DNA from 2 places in the Curtobacterium sp. RM9 genome. Region 1 is predicted to be linked to the other one. Evidence: riboswitches for the same ligand, from Rfam matches in the RefSeq annotation. Region 1 holds a riboswitch; the other holds the start of a gene.

Evidence for each region. Region 1 has a riboswitch for thiamine pyrophosphate ahead of ACY3FI_RS04690 (ECF transporter S component). Riboswitches for the same ligand answer to the same signal wherever they lie in the genome.
Region 2: linked by a shared signal. The riboswitch ahead of thiM (hydroxyethylthiazole kinase) and the one ahead of ACY3FI_RS04690 (ECF transporter S component) in region 1 are both predicted to bind thiamine pyrophosphate.

Annotation. Positions count from the first base shown of each region.
Region 1 is NZ_CM143271.1:988,444-993,799, reverse strand. It holds gene ACY3FI_RS04700 (energy-coupling factor transporter transmembrane component T family protein) at 1-269, opposite strand, end outside; gene ACY3FI_RS04695 (ABC transporter ATP-binding protein) at 266-2,011, opposite strand; gene ACY3FI_RS04690 (ECF transporter S component) at 2,008-2,718, opposite strand; TPP riboswitch at 2,713-2,824, opposite strand; gene ACY3FI_RS04685 (hypothetical protein) at 2,905-3,228, opposite strand; gene glgX (glycogen debranching protein GlgX) at 3,357-5,356, shown strand, end outside.
Region 2 is NZ_CM143271.1:1,306,806-1,312,161, forward strand. It holds gene thiD (bifunctional hydroxymethylpyrimidine kinase/phosphomethylpyrimidine kinase) at 1-1,020, opposite strand, end outside; gene thiE (thiamine phosphate synthase) at 1,017-1,751, opposite strand; gene thiM (hydroxyethylthiazole kinase) at 1,748-2,587, opposite strand; TPP riboswitch at 2,576-2,671, opposite strand; gene ACY3FI_RS06180 (NUDIX domain-containing protein) at 2,709-3,608, shown strand; gene ACY3FI_RS06185 (MFS transporter) at 3,736-4,986, opposite strand; gene ACY3FI_RS06190 (GntR family transcriptional regulator) at 4,983-5,356, opposite strand, start outside.

The DNA of each region.
Region 1 (5,356 bases):
CTCAGCGCCGTCAGCGGCACGGCGACCAGCACGGGCGCGGTCCGCAGCAGCAGCGTCCGGACGGGCAGGCGCAGCAGCGGCAGGAGCAGGACCTCGAGCGCGAGGGCGACCGCCGCGGAGACGACGTCGAGGCTCAGCACGAGGCACAGGCCGAGCGCGAGCACCCCGAGCATCGCGGCCACCGGCTGCACGCCGGCGATCCCGCGAGCAGGCCGGACGGGAGGCGCGGATCGCCCGGCCGTGTCGGCTGCGGCCGTCGGCGCGGTCACCGTCGCACCGCCGCGGTCGGGGACACGACGCCGGTCGCGCCGGGCTCACCGGTCACCCCGGTCGCGCCCGGCTCGCGGGGTGGGCCGTCCGCGCCGAGCGCGTCGCGGGCGTCGTCACCGCGCGGGACGGGTCGCGCGCCGTCCACGCCGAGCACGACCTCGTCGGCGTCGAGCGCCCGGACGAGGTCCTGGTCGTGCGTGACCGCGACGACGGCGCACCCCGCGTCGGCCAGAGCGCCGAGCCGGTCGACCACCGCCTGCCACGTCGCCCGGTCCTGCCCCGAGGTCGGTTCGTCGAGCACGACCACCGGCGGCGTCGAGGCCACGACCGTCCCGATCGCCAGCCGTCGCTGCTCCCCACCGGACAGCGTGAAGGGGTTCGCGTCGGCCAGGTGCCGGAGCGCGAAGGCGTCGAGCAGGTCGTCCACACGGGCGTCGACGTCGGACAGGCCGAGGGCGCGCGGACCGACGGCGAGCTCCTCGCGGACGGAGCGGGCCACGAACTGGTGCTCCGGGTCCTGGAACACGGTGCCGATCCGGGCCGCGAGCTGCCGACTCGTCCAGTCGGAGGGTGTCGGTCCCGCGTCACCGCCGAGCTCGGCGCCCGCGCGGAGGACGCCATCGGCCGGTCGGAGGAGGCCGGCGAGCGTCAGGCCGAGCGTCGACTTGCCGACGCCGTTCGGTCCGGTCACGGCGAGGACCCGACCGGGTCGGACGTCGAGGTCGATCCCCGTGCCGACCCGGGCGTCGACGCGACCGGCGGCGCGGCGTCGGAGGCGCCCGACGCGCGTGGTCGCCAGACCACGCGCGGACAGCAGCGCGTCCGTCGGCGCGGCGGGGGCGGGATCAGGGGCCGCCACGCCGTCGAGCGGGCGGATCCCGTCGACGTGCACCGTGCCTCCAGTGCGGGTTCCGCCCGCTCGGTCGTGCGCAGGGCGGCGGCGGGAGGATCCGCGCGCTGGTTCCGCACCCGGCACCCAGACGCCGGCGGCGGTGAGTGCGGGGCCGTGCTCGGCGAGCACACGCTCGGGCGGGCCGTCGGCGACCACGCCGCCCGCGGGTTCGAGCAGCACCAGCCGGTCGACGAGGTCGAGCCACGTGCCGATCCGGTGCTCGACGACGAGCAGCGTCGCACCGGTCTCCTCCAGGAGCGCCCGGACGGCGTCGTGCACCTGCCGGACGCCGTCCGGGTCGAGGTTCGCGCACGGCTCGTCGAGCACGAGCGCCCCGGGCCGCATCGCGAGCACGCCGGCGAGCGCGAGGCGCTGCCGTTGGCCGCCGGAGAGCCGGCTCGTGGAGCGGTCGAGCGGCAGGTCGAGGCCGACGACCTCGAGGGCGGCGCGCACGCGTTCCCAGGTCTCGGCCCGTGGCACACCCGCGTTCTCGCAGCCGAAGGCGACGTCGTCGCCGATGCGCGACATCACGGTGTGGGCCTCGGGGTCCTGCATGACGAGGCCGACGCGCCCGCGGACCGCGCGGGGGTCGGCTCCGTCGACGAGGACCGAGCCCTGCACCGCGGCCGCGGTGTCGTCGTCGGGGTCGGGCTCGTCGGCCAGCACGGCGGCGACGGCCCGGAGGAGCGTCGACTTGCCCGCGCCGGACGGCCCGACGACCGCGACGCGCTCCCCCGGGGCGATCGCGAGGTCGAGGCCGCGGACCGCCCACGCGTCACGGCCGGCGTAACGCCAGCCCCAGTCGCGGAAGGTGATCGCGGCGGCACCCGTCGCGGGCGAGCCGGTCACGCGTCGACGCGGGGTCCGCGCTCGTCGTGCTCGCCGTCGGAGCGGCTCGCGTGCTCACGGCTCGCGTGCTCACGGCCGGCACGCTCGCGCCCAGCGTGCTCACGGCCGGCGGCGAAGGAGGACAGCACGCCCGTCGCAGCGAGCGCCCGGACGAGCAGCCACGAGCCGATGCCGGCGATGACGGCGCCCGAGACCACGGCGCAGACCACGTACACGGTCTTGAACGCCCCGTCGTAGCCGGGGTACCAGAGCACCGTGTCGTTGATGCCGAGGGCGAGGCCTGCGGCGGCCCCGGCGAGCACCACGACCGGCAGCCGGTACGCGCGGTAGAGGAAGAGGGCGAGCACGAGCTCGGCGCCGAGACCCTGGACGAGCCCGGCCTCGAGCGTCAGCCAGCCCCACTGCGTGCCGAGCAGCGCCTCGACGCTGGCGGCGACCATCTCGGCGTAGAGCGCGGCGCCGGGCTTCCGCACGACGATCGCGACGACGGGGCCGGCGAGCAGCCAGACGCCGCCGAAGAGCGACTGCGTGCCGGGGAGCACGAGGCCGGCGACGGTGCTGAGCGGCTCGTAGCCGAACTCCCAGAGCTTGAAGACGACGCCGATCGCGACGGCGAGGACGCTCGCCACGACGATGTCGACGACGCGCCACCGCAGCGAGCGCTTCGTCGCGGTGGACGGTACGGCGGACTGCATGGTTGCAGGCATGGTGCTGACTCCTCCCTGCGCCGGCATGACCCGGATCAGGTTCGACGGTCGGAGCGCCACTCGCTCCCTCTCAGCCCGGCGGTCCCGGACTCCCGTGTGTGTGCCTGCATCCTACCCGCGGCCGTGGCCGCGTGGCACCGGTCTGGAGGCGCGGGGCGGGGCCGCCACGCGCCTCCAGACCGCGCGCTACTTCTTCAGGGCGCGGACCAGCTTGCGCAGGACGCGTCCGGTCACCCAGACCAGCGGGATGGACACGACGATGAGCGAGATGAGGTTCGGCTCGAACTCGAGGTCCTTGCCGGGTCGACGCACGTAGGCGCCGACGGGGGCGGAGAGGCCGCCGCCGCCACCGCCACCGTTCTCGTCGTCGTCCCCGCCGCCGCCGAAGCCGAACCAGGCGACGGACACCGGGATGAGGGTCTGGTCGCCGACCTCGACCGGCTCCCCGTAGTTGGTGGACACGCCCACCGGGCGCACCTTCTCTGCGATCTGCGTGACGATGTTGGCCATGCGCGCGACGCTACTCGGCTGTCCCTCCACAGCGTTTACCGCATCGGCGACGTCCACAGCTGGGGCTTGTCTGCGGACGCCGCAGCGCCGCGCCGATAGTTTGGCGCCACCCACAACTGGAGGACCGTTTGCACACCTGGCCCGGCAACCCGTACCCGCTCGGGGCGACCTACGACGGAAGCGGCACGAACTTCGCCATCTTCAGCGAAGTCGCCGAACGCGTCCAGCTCTGCCTCTTCGACGCGGACGGGAACGAGGAGTGCGTCGACCTGGTCGAGGTCGACGCCTACGTGTGGCACGCGTACCTGCCGAACATCGGACCTGGCCAGCAGTACGGCTTCCGCGTGCACGGTCAGTACGACCCGGCAGCGGGGCTGCGCGCGAACCCGAACAAGCTCCTGCTCGACCCGTACGCCAAGGCGACGAGCGGCGACATCGACTGGGACCAGGCACTGTTCTCGTACACGTTCGGCGACCCGGACTCGACCAACGACGAGGACTCGGCGTCGCACATGGTCAAGGGCGTCGTCATCAACCCGTTCTTCGACTGGCAGGGCGACCGCGCACCGCGGATCCCCTACGGCGAGACCGTCATCTACGAGGCGCACGTCAAGGGCCTGACGCAGACCCACCCCGACGTGCCGGAAGACCAGCGCGGCACGTACGCCGGCGTCGCACACCCGGCCGTGATCGGGCACCTGCAGCGCCTCGGCGTCACGACGCTCGAGCTCATGCCCGTGCACCAGTTCGTGAACGACTCGACCCTGCAGGAGAAGGGGCTGTCGAACTACTGGGGCTACAACACCATCGGGTTCTTCGCGCCGCACTCGCACTACTCGTCCTCGGGCGACCACGGGCAGCAGGTGCAGGAGTTCAAGGCGATGGTCCGCGAGCTCCACCGCGCGGGCATCGAGGTCGTGCTCGACGTGGTGTACAACCACACCGCCGAGGGCAACCACCTCGGCCCGACCCTGTCCTTCCGCGGCATCGACAACGCGGCCTACTACCGCCTGGTCGACGACGACAAGCGGTACTACATGGACACCACCGGCACCGGCAACTCGCTGAACGTCGGGCACCCGCACTCCCTGCAGCTGATCATGGACTCGCTGCGGTACTGGGTGACCGAGATGCACGTCGACGGCTTCCGCTTCGACCTCGCTGCGGCGCTCGCGCGCGAGTTCTACGAGGTCGACCGGCTCGCGGCGTTCTTCGAACTGGTCCAGCAGGACCCGATCGTGTCCCAGGTGAAGCTCATCGCCGAGCCGTGGGACGTCGGCCCCGGCGGCTACCAGGTCGGCAACTTCCCGCCGCAGTGGTCCGAGTGGAACGGCAAGTACCGCGACACCGTGCGCGACTTCTGGCGCGGCGAGCCCTCGACGCTCGGCGAGTTCGCGTCGCGGATCTCCGGCTCCGCCGACCTGTACGAGCACGACGGCCGCACGCCCAAGGCCAGCATCAACTTCATCACCGCGCACGACGGCTTCACGCTGTACGACCTCGTCGCCTACAACGAGAAGCACAACGAGGCCAACGGCGAGGACAACAACGACGGCGAGAGCCACAACCGGTCGTGGAACTCCGGGGTCGAGGGGCCGACCGACGACGCGACCGTCAACGAGCTGCGGCTCCAGCGGCGCCGGAACTTCCTGGCGACGCTCCTGCTCAGCCAGGGCGTGCCGATGATCGCGCACGGCGACGAACTCGGCCGCACCCAGTCCGGCAACAACAACGTGTACGCACAGGACTCGGCGATCAGCTGGATCGACTGGGAGCACGCCGACGACGAGCTCATCCAGTTCACCGCCGACGTCGTCAAGCTGCGGCACGACCACCCCACCTTCCGTCGCACGCGCTACTTCAACGGCCGTCCGGTCCGACGAGGCGAGGGCGAACCACTGCCCGACGTGGTGTGGCTCACCCCCTCCGGCGAGGCGATGGACCCCGAGGACTGGGACTCCGGCTTCGGCAAGAGCGTCGGCATGTACCTGAACGGCGAGGGCATCCGCGGCCGCGACCACCGTGGCGAGCGCGTCACCGACGTGGCCTTCCTGACGTACTACAACGCGCACGACGGCGTCGTGACCTTCACGCTGCCGCCGGAGGAGTACTCCCCCGGCTGGACCGT
Region 2 (5,356 bases), 320 kb from region 1:
GCCGGACGTCCGCTCGGCGAGCGAGGCGAGGTGCCCCTGGTACGCCCGCAGGTAGTGCACGTCCTGCGCGAGGTACCCGGCGAACGCGTCGGGGTCGAGCGTGCCGTCGCGCAGGCCGACGAGGAAGTCGCCGGCGATCGTCGCCGCCAGGACCGGCCGTGCGTCCGCCCACCACCGGTCCGTCCAGGACGGCGTCGGCAGGGCTGCCCGGGTCTCGGCACCGTGGTCGACCGGGCCGGTCCCGCTGCCGACCGCGAGGGCGTCCGCTCCCCGGAGCGCCGTCGTCAACCAGGCCTTCGCGGTGCCGACGGCGAGCTCCCAGTCGCCGTCCCGCGCCATCCGGGTCGCGATCGCGCTCGACAGGGAGCACCCGGTGCCGTGCGTGTTCGTCGTCGCGACGCGGGGTGCCGTGAAGGTCCGGACGGCACCGTCGGCGTCCACCAGCACGTCGTCCGAGGTCGGTCCGTCGTCGTGCCCGCCCTTCGCGAGCACGAGCACGTCCCACCGCCGGGCGACCGCGCGGGCGGCGGCGACCGGGTCGGCGCCGACGGGTGCACCGGCGAGCTCCGCCAGTGCGGCGAGCTCCGGCCGGTTCGGCGTCACCAGGTCGGCCAGGGCGAGCAGGTCCGCCATCGCCCCGGCGGCGTCCTCGTCGAGCAGCCGGTCGCCGCTCGAGGCCACCATCACGGGGTCGACGACGACGACCGGCGGCCGGTGCGCGCGCAGCCAGTCCGTCACCGTCCGCGCGACCGCTGCGGTGCCGAGCATCCCGGTCTTCACCGCGTCCACCTCGACGTCGTCGGACACCGCGTCGAGCTGCTCCCGCAGGAACGACGGGTCCGGCACGTGCACCGATCGGACGCCGCGGGTGTTCTGCGCGACGAGCGCGGTGACGACCCCCATGCCGTAGCCGTCGTGTGCCGCGATCGCCTTGAGGTCGGCCTGCAGTCCTGCCCCGCCGGTCGGGTCGGTCCCGGCGACGGACAGCACGCGGGGCACGCGCGCTCCGCCCGCGCTCACGCCCGGTCCTCCGCGTCGGACGGCGCGGTCTGGAGGCGCGGCTCGCCACCTCCGGGCACCGTCCGGCCCGGCGCGGCACCGGTCCACGCCGCCACGTAGGCCGCCGCCGCAGCGCCCGGATCCGGGGCGGCGCAGATCCCGGACACCACCGCGACGCCGGCTGCGCCGCGGACGCGGAGCGCCGGGACGTCGTCCAGCGTCACCCCGCCGATCGCCACGCACGGCAGGGCGGTCGCGCCTGCGATCCGGGCGAAGCCGTCGTGCCCGAGCGCCGGTGGGTGGTCGGGCTTCGTCGTGGTCGGGTGCACGACCCCGACGCCGAGCAGGTCCACGGACCCGGAGGGCAGACGATCGAGCGCGTCGAGGTGCGCGGCGGTGTTCGCGGTGAGGCCGACGTGCGCATCCGCCCCGAGGAGCGCCCGCGCCGCGGTGACCGGCACGTCCGCCTGCCCGAGGTGCACCCCCGCGACGCGGTGTCCGGCGAGCCGGGCGGCGAGGGCCACGTCGAGCCGGTCGTCGACCACCACCGTCGCCCGGTCGCCGACCGCGTCCGCGACCGCCGACACGAGCGCGAGGAGGTCCCGGGCGGAGGCGTCCTTGTCGCGCACCTGCACCGTCCGGACCCCCGCGTGCACCGCGGCGCGGACGACCCCGAGCACGCCGTGCCCGTACCGGTCGCACAGGGCGCCGTCGGTGACGAGGTAGACCCCGACCTCGTGCGCGCCGGTCACGCTGCGGCCTCCTGCTCGACGCTGATCCGGGCGTGCCGCACGACGTCCTCGGGGGAGAGCGCGGCCAGCCGGTCGAGGAACAGCGGCTGGAACGTGCCCGGGCCGCCGGCCTCCTCCGCCGCGAGCTCGGCGGCGATGGTGTGCACCGCGGTCGCCGCGACCGCCGCCGCGCCGGCGTCCGGGGTGACCGCGGCGAATGCCGCGACGACCGCGCCGAGTGCACACCCGCCGCCCGTGATCCGGGTGAGCAGCTCGGTGCCGTTCGCGACCCGGACCGTCCCGGTGTCCGGCGCGACCAGCAGGTCGACCGGACCCGACACGGCCACCGCGGCCACGCGCCTCCCGGCCGCCGCGACCGCCGCCGCACGCGCGTCGTCGGGACCGGCCGTGCTGTCCACCCCGCGACCGCCCGCCGCGTCGCCCAGCACGGCGAGGACCTCGGACGCGTTGCCGCGCAGGACCGTCGGACCGAGCGCGAGCAGCTCGCGGGCGAGCGCCGTGCGGACCGGCAGCGAGCCGACCGCGACCGGGTCGAGGACCCACGGCGTCCCGGCGTCGACCGCGGCGGACGCGGCCTCGACCGCGGCGGCCCGTGGCTCGGCGTGCGGGGTGCCGGTGTTCACGAGCAGCGCGTCCGCGACGCGGGCGAACGGCCCCGCCTCGGTGACGACGTCGACCATCGCGGCCGAGGCGCCGATCGCGAGCAGGACGTTCGCCGTGACGTTCTGCACCACGGTGTTCGTGATGCAGTGCACCAGGGGACTCCTGGCGCGCACGGCCTCCAGCAGGTCGGCGGTGCGGTGGGCCCAGGCAGGGGAGGGCGCAGCAGTGTGCATGGACGATCCCTTCGCGAGTACGAACTCGAGCAGGTTCGACGGGTGTGATCTCAGCCGCCGGATGCGGCACCCCGTGTCTCGGGACAGACCGTACACGGGCCGCGTGTGCCAGGGTTGACGGGTGCCCGATGCAACGCCTCCCGGCCCGCCGCCCGGTCCCCGCGACCCCGGAGACGCGTGGGCCGTCGGCCCGGACGGCACGAAGGCGTGGGGGCTCTTCGGCGCGGCCGGCCTGCTCGTCGACGACGGCGACGGCCGGGTGCTCCTGCAGCACCGCGTCGAGTGGAGCCACCACGGCGGCACCTGGGGCATCCCCGGCGGGGCACGCCACCAGGGCGAGGACGCCGTCACCGGGGCGCTCCGCGAGTCCGCCGAGGAAGCCGGCGTCCCCGAGGACGGCATCGACCTACGACACACGGCCGTGCTCGACCTCGGCTTCTGGACCTACACGACCGTGGTGGGGCGCGCCTCCCGGCCGTTCGAACCGGTGATCGCCGACCGGGAGAGCCTCGAGCTGTCCTGGGTCCCGGTGGCCGACGTCGACGACCTGCCGCTGCACCCGGGGTTCGGGGCGGCCTGGCCGGCGCTCCGGGCCGGCATCGCGACCACCCCGCACGTCGTGGTGGACGCGGCCAACGTGGTCGGCAGCGTGCCCGACGGCTGGTGGAAGGACCGTGCCGGCGCGGCCGAGCGGCTGCTCGTGTCGGTCGGGGCGCTCGCCGCGGCAGGGGTGTCGGCGGCCGAGCTGGACCTGCCCTTCGCGCGGTGGTGGCCGCGGTGGACCGTCGTGCTCGAGGGCGCGGCGAAGGACGCTGCGGACCGGGCCGGGATCGACGTCGTCCGGGCCGGGGGCTCCGGCGACGACGCGATCGTGACGGCGGCGCGTGCAGCGGTCGAGCGGGGGGACGCGCCGGTGCTCGTCGTCACCGCGGACCGGGAACTCCGGGCGCGGGTGGAGGCCGTGGGTGCCGGCGTCCGCGGACCGGGGTGGTTCCGCGACCTGACGGCATCAGTCGACTGAGCCGAGACGCGTGCCGCGTGCCGCGTGCCGCGTGACGCGTGCCGCGTGCCGCGTGCCGCGTGCCGCGTGCCGCGTGCCGCGTGCCGCGCCCGCGTGCCGCGCCCCGCGCGCGGGGTGACCGCGCTCCCTACTCCGGGACGTGTCGCCGTGAGCCCGCGAGCAGCGCCACCCACGACACCACCCCGAGGCCCACGACCACGCCGAGCACGACCGTGACCGGCACCCCCGACGCCCCGACCACGGCCGCGATGACCGCCGGCACGAGGAACCCGGCGTAGGCCACGGCGTAGAACGCCCCGGTCAGCCCGGCGAGGTCACGCGGGCCCGCGATCCGCTGCACCTCGAGCAGCGACGACACGAGCGCGGTCCCCATGCCGACGCCGATGACCGCGTTCGCCGCGAGCCCGACCCACACCGACTGCAGCTGCACGGCGACGCCGACGACCGCGATCCCCACCGTCATCACGGCCACCGCGACGACGAGCCCGCGCGCCGACGACACCGAGTGCAGGCGCTTGGCGACCGGCTGCACGGCGCTCGACACCCCGAGGGCGACGACCGTGGCCGCGGTCGCGAAGACGAGCCCCCAGGTGCCGGTCGCCCCGGCGAGGCGCGTCGGCAGGTACCCGTACCCGATCGCCGCCGAGCCGAAGATCCACGGGGCGGCGACGAGCACGACCCGGGTGAACCGGCGGTGGCCGGCGCTGGGGATGCGCAGCTGCCGCCACCACGGTCCCGGCAGGCCGCCCGAGCGGCTCGTCTCCGGCGTGCGCCAGACGACGACGGCGAAGGGCAGCGCCACGGCGACGTGCACGAGGAAGGGCAGCACCTCGGGGATCGGGCCCCACTGCGCGATGAGCCCGGCGACGAGCGCCCCGGAGCCGGAGCCGAGCGTGAACGCGAGCGAGGCGCGCCGGGCCCCGGCTCCGACGTCGGCCCGCGGGTCGTGACGGCCCTGCGACAGCTCCTTCACCCAGCTGTTGCCCACCGCCATCGCGATGCCCACGGTGCAGCCCGAGAAGAGACGACCGGCCATCAGGAACCCGACGCCGAGCGGACCGAGGGCGAGCAGGGTGCTGCCCACGACCGCGGTGCCGATCCCGACGAGCACGAGCGGTCGGCGGCCGTGCCGGTCGGAGAGCGACCCGGCGACGAGCAGCGCCGGGGCGAGCCCGAGCACGTAGACGCCGAGGAGCACGTTCACGACGAGCGACGAGTAGTGGGCCCGCTCCTCGTACATGAGGAGCAGCGGCGAGAACTGGTTCCCGCCCCACGAGCAGACGAAGACGGCACCCCACACCGCGACCCACGGCATGACCCGGGTGTGCGGAACGGCGACGGAGCCGGTGGTGGGGATGCTCCCCGTCGTGGCGCTCACAGCGCGCCCCGGTGCGATGCGACGTGGGCGCGCAGCACCTCGGCGTACCGGGCGGCGTCCCCGGCGTCGAGCGCGGCGGCGAGGGCACGGTGGTCGTCGAGCGACGCTCCCAGCTGCGCGGGCTGCAGGCGCATCAGGTGGTGCCGCAGCCGCTGCTGCCGGTCGCGCAGGGTGCCGGCGAACATGACCGCGATCGCGTTGCGCGACGCGGCGATGACGGCGCCGTGGAACGCGGCGTCCGCCTCGACGAAGCGGTCGACGTCGCCGGCCGCGACGGCCGCCTCCTGCTCCGCCAGGACGGTCTGGAGGCGCAGGGCCACGTCCGGCACGCGGCCGTCGGTCACGACGCGGGTCGCCGCGGTCGACTCGA